2 linked regions of the Catalinimonas alkaloidigena genome follow. Each later gene encodes a partner of the first gene's protein in a complex. Links are inferred from orthologs where the notes say so. Each region holds a gene or a part of one and is shown on either strand. Other genes may lie near its edges. The genes, in order: BLR44_RS19710 and uvrB.

Region 1 (3,333 bases):
TCTGGTGCAATATGCTGTTCAACTCCAGCATCACCAATGCTCCGGATAAGATCTCTTTGAGCTCCAGCACTTCCCGGATGGTCAGTACGAAGAGCTCGCGGTGCTGACAGGTTCTGACGATGGTCATACCCGACCGGTCGTCTTCGTCCGTTAGCAGGCTTACGAGGTCAATGTTATCGATTTTCCTTTTAAACGCGAGGAGACTGCATACACGAAAAGAGGTTTGCTTGTCCTGAAACTGGAGATAAAAGCAATTGTCTCGGTCACATTGGTAAAGAGCACCCGACGACGTTCCGAAGATTTCGACCATATCAGTAACAAAAGTAACCTTATTTAGACTTAATCCAAATACTAATGACGGAGAAATTTGGAAATGCTCTTTGTGGTCCGAGAGAGGAGAGGTTTGGGTAACCGTCTGTAATCCAGGAGTGCTTCAAAAAGATTTCTTGTCAGTTCCACCGGTGTGTCCACATTTCCAGCTATGATCTGACCGTACTTTACGGGGTGTAGCCTTTGGACACGCTTCCATGCCGTGTAGTGTTTCTTGAGACCAGCCTCCACCTGCGCAATTCGCATCAAATCAGGGGACTGCCCCCGCAGATGCCCGAAATCTCGTAACTTGCATATCCTGCAACGCAGAGCATCAAGAAATCACCCCTAACTTAACTTTAGCGACGATTCATGCGACTGAAGCTGGATTCGCTCAACGAGCCGCAACGTGAGGCGGTCCTCCATACCGAAGGACCGCTGATGGTCATTGCCGGAGCCGGCTCGGGCAAAACCCGCGTACTGATTTACCGCATTGCGCACCTGATCGAACAGAGCACGGACCCGTTCCGCATCATGGCCCTGACCTTTACCAACAAAGCGGCCAACGAAATGCGCCAGCGGATCGAGAAGATGATCGGCAACGAGGCGCGGAACATCTGGATGGGTACCTTCCACTCCATTTTTTCCCGCATTCTGCGGTTCGAAGCCGAGCGACTCAATTATCCGAGCAACTTCACCATCTACGACACCGACGATTCTAAATCGCTGCTGCGGTCCATCATCCGGGAGGCGGCGCTGGATGACAAAGTCTACAAACCGAACGTGGTACTGGGGCGGATCTCGATGGCGAAAAACCGCTTGATTTCCTGGCAGACGTACATCAACGATCCGTTTTACCGCGCCGACGACGAGGTGGCCGGCCGCCCGGAAATGGGACGCCTCTACAAACTGTACCAGCAGCGGTGTTTTAAATCGGGGGCGATGGATTTCGACGACCTGCTGTTCAACACGAATGTGCTGTTCCGCGACCACCCTGACGTGCTGCACAAGTACCAGCATCGCTTCCGGTACCTGCTGGTCGATGAGTTTCAGGACACGAACGTCTCGCAATACCTGATTACCAAAAAGCTGGCTGCCGTGCACCGCAACCTCTGTGTGGTGGGCGATGACGCGCAGAGCATTTACGCCTTCCGGGGGGCGGATATTCAGAACATCCTCAACTTCGAGAAGGATTACCCCGAGCTGAAAACCGTGCGTTTGGAGCAGAACTACCGTTCGACCCGCAACATTGTCGAAGTAGCCAATTCGCTCATCAAGCACAACGACCGCCAGCTGCGGAAAGAAGTCTGGACCGACAACGAACAGGGCGACCAGATCGAGCTGATCAAAGCTTCGAGCGATGCGGAAGAGGCCCGGCTGGTGGCGACCTCCATTTTCGAAGACAAAATGAACGGCGCGCTGCGCAACCAGGATTTCGCCATCTTGTACCGCACCAATGCCCAGTCGCGGAACGTGGAAGAGGCCCTGCGGAAGATGAACATCAAGTACCGCATCGTCGGGGGGCTGTCGTTCTACCAGCGCAAAGAAATCAAGGATCTGCTGGCGTACCTGCGGTTTGTGGTCAATCACAACGACGAGGAGGCGCTGAAGCGCATCATCAACCTGCCCAAGCGCGGCATCGGCGATACGACCATCGCGAAGCTGATCGTGATGGCCAACGAAAACGACGTTTCGTTGTGGGACATCATCGGCAACATCTACACGGCCATGTCGGGGCGGACGGCGAACTCGATCGATGCGTTCGCCAACCTGATCAAGAGTTTCGACCTCGCTATGCAGACCAAGAATGCCTTCGAAGTGGCGTCGCAGGTGGCACGCGAGTCGGGCTTGCTGAAGGAACTCTACGAAGACAAAACTCCGGAAGGCATCTCACGTTACGAGAACGTACAGGAATTGCTGAACGCCATCAAAGAGTTTGTCGACAACCCGGAAAACGAAGACAAAACCCTGGGCACGTTTTTGCAAACCGTCTCGTTATTAACGAGTTGGGAAGACGATCAGAACAAAGATCCTGACCGGGTAACCCTGATGACCATCCACTCGGCCAAGGGACTGGAGTTCCGGAATGTGTATGTGGTGGGTATGGAAGAGGACCTGTTTCCCTCGCAGATGATGCTCAACAGCCGCGAAGATCTGGAAGAAGAGCGCCGCCTGTTTTACGTCGCCATCACCCGTGCGGAGAAAAAGCTCACCCTCTCGTACGCGCTGAGCCGCTACCGTTTCGGGAACATTCGCAGTTGCGAGCCCAGCCGGTTTCTGCAGGAGCTGGACGGCCAATACCTGAAAGTGACGCGCCGTTTCCGGACCGAAGAGGCCGCGCCGCGCCCCACGCGTTTTGCGGCGCAGTTCAAGCGGGCCGGTGCGCCGGTGAAACGCATTCCTGTGAATGGAAAGAGCGCCCATCAGCCCTCGGCCAATTTCCGGCCCAGCGACCCGATGCGCCTGAAGGCAGGCATGACGGTAGAGCACCCCAAATTTGGGTTCGGTACCGTCAGCGCTGTCGAAGTGCAGGGCAACGACCGCAAGGCCCGTATTAATTTTCAGCAACATGGCGAAAAGACGTTACTTTTGAGCTTCGCCAAGCTGATGATCCACGAGTAACCGGTGTGAGGGGGCGATGGCGTGATAACGCGCCCTCTTTTGAGCAGACGAAACGGTGCTTCGGCAGAGAAGGAAGGGCCCGCGCTACACGTTGAGGCGTTGGTGCCTATTGAACCAAACCCACTACCTGCATAGCTATACCCTGAGACCTGAGGTCTCTACCCATCTGTAATCAGTCATTTGCCTTTTGTAATTTTTAATTCCATGCCAGAGAGAGAAAATCTATTTTATTATTATACGGAAGATGAGGACATCATCCTGAAAGAATACGGCCGGAATGTGCAACGTCTGGTGCAGCACGTCATGAGCATTCCGGACCGTGAAGAGCGCACGCAATCGGCCATCGTCCTGGTGGACCTGATGCGGCAGCTCAATCCGAACTTCCAGAATACGCAGGATTAC
Region 2 (3,225 bases), on another replicon or contig:
CCGATTACGATGGCTTCCGTTTATCGCTGGAGCGCTTCCTGCCTGATTCTTTCGCTGGCAAAGCACTCATTCTGGGAACCGGTGGCGCTTCGCAAGCGGTGCGCGCGGTGCTGGACGATTTGGGCCTTGCGTATCATTTTGTGTCGCGCCAGGCCACAGCCGATTTTACGTACAAGACCCTGACGCCGGAAATTTTGCAGGCGCACCGGCTGATCATCAACACTACTCCCTTGGGCACGTGGCCTAATGTGGCGCAAGCCCCCGACCTTCCGTACGAAGCTTTCACGTCGCAACATTATCTGTTTGATCTCGTGTATAATCCGGAAGTGACCGAATGTATGCACCGGGCAAAAGCGCAGGGGGCTCAAACTAAAAACGGCTTGGAAATGTTGCATTTACAGGCCGAGAAAGCGTGGGAGATCTGGAACGAACCCGTCTGACGCTTGGCCTTAATCCCAAGCCTTTATGCCATTTCAGCTATCCTCTGAATTTAAGCCTCAGGGTGACCAACCTCAGGCCATTGCTCAACTGACCGAAGGCGTCCAGCGCGGCGACCTGGCCCAGACGCTACTCGGCGTTACCGGTTCCGGCAAAACCTTCACCGTTGCCAATTTGGTGCAGGAGGTGCAACGCCCCACGTTGGTCCTCAGCCACAACAAAACCTTGGCCGCGCAGCTATACGGCGAGTTTAAGCAGTTCTTTCCAGACAATGCCGTCGAGTATTTCATCTCTTATTACGACTACTATCAGCCAGAGGCTTACATCCCCACCACCAATGTCTACATCGAGAAGGATCTGGCCATCAACGACGAAATTGAGAAGCTTCGGCTGAGCGCTACTTCGTCGCTGATGTCGGGCCGCCGCGATGTGCTGGTCGTAGCGTCGGTGTCCTGTATTTACGGCATTGGCAATCCGGACGAGTTCCAAAAGAACGTAATGCAGGTGCAGGTAGGCGATGTGGTGGCTCGCAACGTCTTTTTGTTTTCGCTGGTCAATATCCTCTACAGCCGAACGGAAGCGGATTTTAAGCGAGGCACGTTCCGTGTCAAAGGCGATACGGTCGACATCTACCCGGCCTATGCCGACTTTGCGTACCGGCTGTTCTTCTGGGGCGATGAAGTAGAGGCAATCCAGCGCATTGATCCGGAAACCGGCGCTAAATTTTCTGACGAAAAAATCATCTCTATTTTCCCGGCCAATCTGTTCGTAACTGGAAAGGACCTGCTGCACCAGGCGGTGTATGAGATTCAGGACGATTTAGTGATGCAAGTCAAGCATTTTGAGCAGGAACAACGCTATTTGGAAGCGCAACGCATCAAAGAGCGCACCGAGTTTGACTTGGAAATGATGCGCGAGTTGGGCTATTGCTCGGGCATTGAGAATTACTCGCGCTATTTTGACCGACGCTTGCCGGGGGCGCGTCCCTTCTGTTTGATCGATTACTTCCCGGACGATTTTCTGCTGGTAGTGGACGAGAGCCACGTCACCATTCCGCAGATCCGGGCCATGTGGGGCGGTGATCGCGCCCGCAAAGTATCACTGGTCGATTACGGGTTCCGGTTGCCTTCCGCACTTGACAACCGACCGCTCACGTTCAACGAATTTGAGGAGCTCACCGGACAGACCATTTATGTGTCGGCAACGCCCGGAGAGTATGAATTAAAACGTTCGGAGGGCGTAGTCGTGGAACAGATAATTCGTCCGACCGGCTTGCTCGATCCGGTCATTGAGGTACGCCCCAGCGGCAACCAGATTGACGATCTGCTGGGCGAAATCGACGAGCGGGTCAAGCGCAACGAGCGCGTGCTGGTCACGACCCTGACCAAGCGCATGGCCGAAGAACTAACGCGTTTTTTAGAGCGCCTGAATGTAAAATGCCGCTACATTCACTCCGAAGTAAAAACGCTGGATCGGGTGGAAATTCTGCGTGACTTACGCTTGGGGCTGTTCGATGTCTTGGTAGGGGTCAACCTGCTGCGCGAAGGCTTGGACTTGCCCGAAGTATCGTTGGTAGCGATCATCGATGCCGATAAAGAGGGCTTCCTGCGCGATAACCGTTCGCTGATTCAGACCATTGGGCGGGCGGCGCGTAACGCCAACGGGTCGGTGGTGATGTACGCCGATAAGATTACAGAGTCGATGCGGGCCGCCATTGATGAAACCAACCGTCGCCGTGCCATCCAGCAGGCCTATAATGAAGAGCACGGCATTACGCCGCAGACCGTACTGAAATCTCGAGAGGCTATTTTAGGGCAAACCAAAGTGGCGGATTCCAAGAAGAAAGAGATGAAGATGTACGCTGCCGATCTGGAAACGCCCTCTGTGGCGGCCGATCCGGTCGTGGCCTACATGGGCGAAGAGGAATTGACTAAGCTTTTACAGAAAACGCGCCGGAACATGGAGAAGGCTGCGAAGGAACTTGACTTTATCGAAGCCGCCCGTTTGCGCGACGAACTCTTCGAGTTGGAGAAGCTGGTGCAGGATCGCCAAAAGAAATAAGGCCTATTTTCGCCATTCAGCCATGTAACATTTTTATTTATCGTGATTCTGCGGAAATATATCGAATAGGTCTTTGGATGCACAATAAAGATGTTTACATTTGACATGTCCTCGGAAATCAGACATATTTCCGAACAAAATATTAAACTTTCCATAGCTGGTTGAAAGAGCCTGGAGTCGGCAAAGCGCAAGGCGCAAGCTGCTCCAGGTTTTTTTTTGACGTAATTTTTACCGCGTTTCCTCTCCAAGCGGGTTGCTAGTCTCTCCTGAAAATAACAGCTATAAAACCCTTTCGGTAAGCTGGTCTTGAAATTGATTTGCTTTTTGAGCGAAGGATTTGACTCATTCGTCAGCTTAAACGTGTTGAATGAAGGTTTGCTCTTGTTTGGTGTGAATAAAATATTATAAATTGAGCAAACTTTGTTTGAGTAATGCTGTTTTAAGTGCAGCAGATTCTAGTACCTCATCAACGCAAACTAAATTAATCTCAATTCCGCGTCTTATGAACAAATCAGTAAAGTTTTCTGGAGAGCAGCTTAGTCAACTCATCGGCTACTATCAGGAGCAAAAAGAGCAGCTCAATGCAGAAATGCAGGAACTGAAAGAAAAAGTAGCTTCGGTTTCAGACATGATCAAGCAACTGCAAGAGGCTCAAGGAGCTGCTGCTGCCGTATCGGGTGGAACCGAAAGCAAACCTGCTCCCAAGACCCGCGGTCGTAAAAAAGG

Evidence for each region.
Region 2: the proteins of BLR44_RS19710 (region 1) and uvrB are in contact, whole or in part, in a crystal structure (PDB 7EGT), measured with the Thermus thermophilus proteins. The link is inferred for Catalinimonas alkaloidigena from one-to-one orthologs. Residues at the interface, in WP_096412145.1 of Thermus thermophilus: His654, Arg656, Phe657, Gln666, Asp668, Glu669, Lys680, Arg681, Leu682, Ser683, Lys685, Tyr686, Ala687; in WP_096411307.1 of Thermus thermophilus: Glu23, Leu25, Arg26, Asp27, Gly28, Glu29, Arg30, Phe31, Arg55, Glu326, Asp327, Phe328, Glu379, Ser382, Gln383, His398, Gly400, Arg401.

What each region holds. Positions count from the first base shown.
Region 1 is NZ_FNFO01000008.1:291,808-295,140, reverse strand. The notes cover bases 298-3,306. They hold BLR44_RS19710 (ATP-dependent helicase), read left to right. Parts: upstream 298-681; coding sequence 682-2,931; downstream 2,932-3,306. Other genes in these bases: BLR44_RS19705 (DUF4290 domain-containing protein), read left to right, coding at 3,136-3,306. Also shown: BLR44_RS28920 (hypothetical protein), read right to left, coding at 1-127; more of BLR44_RS19705, read left to right, coding at 3,307-3,333. UniProt on the Escherichia coli protein: A helicase with DNA-dependent ATPase activity. Unwinds DNA duplexes with 3'-5' polarity. Translocates on single-stranded DNA with 3'-5' polarity. Initiates unwinding more efficiently from a nicked substrate than double-stranded DNA.
Region 2 is NZ_FNFO01000003.1:391,725-394,949, reverse strand. The notes cover bases 82-2,982. They hold uvrB (excinuclease ABC subunit UvrB), read left to right. Parts: upstream 82-465; coding sequence 466-2,499; downstream 2,500-2,982. Other genes in these bases: BLR44_RS08800 (shikimate dehydrogenase family protein), read left to right, coding at 82-440. Outside these bases: more of BLR44_RS08800, read left to right, coding at 1-81; BLR44_RS08790 (hypothetical protein), read left to right, coding at 3,002-3,225. UniProt on the Escherichia coli protein: The UvrABC repair system catalyzes the recognition and processing of DNA lesions. A damage recognition complex composed of 2 UvrA and 2 UvrB subunits scans DNA for abnormalities.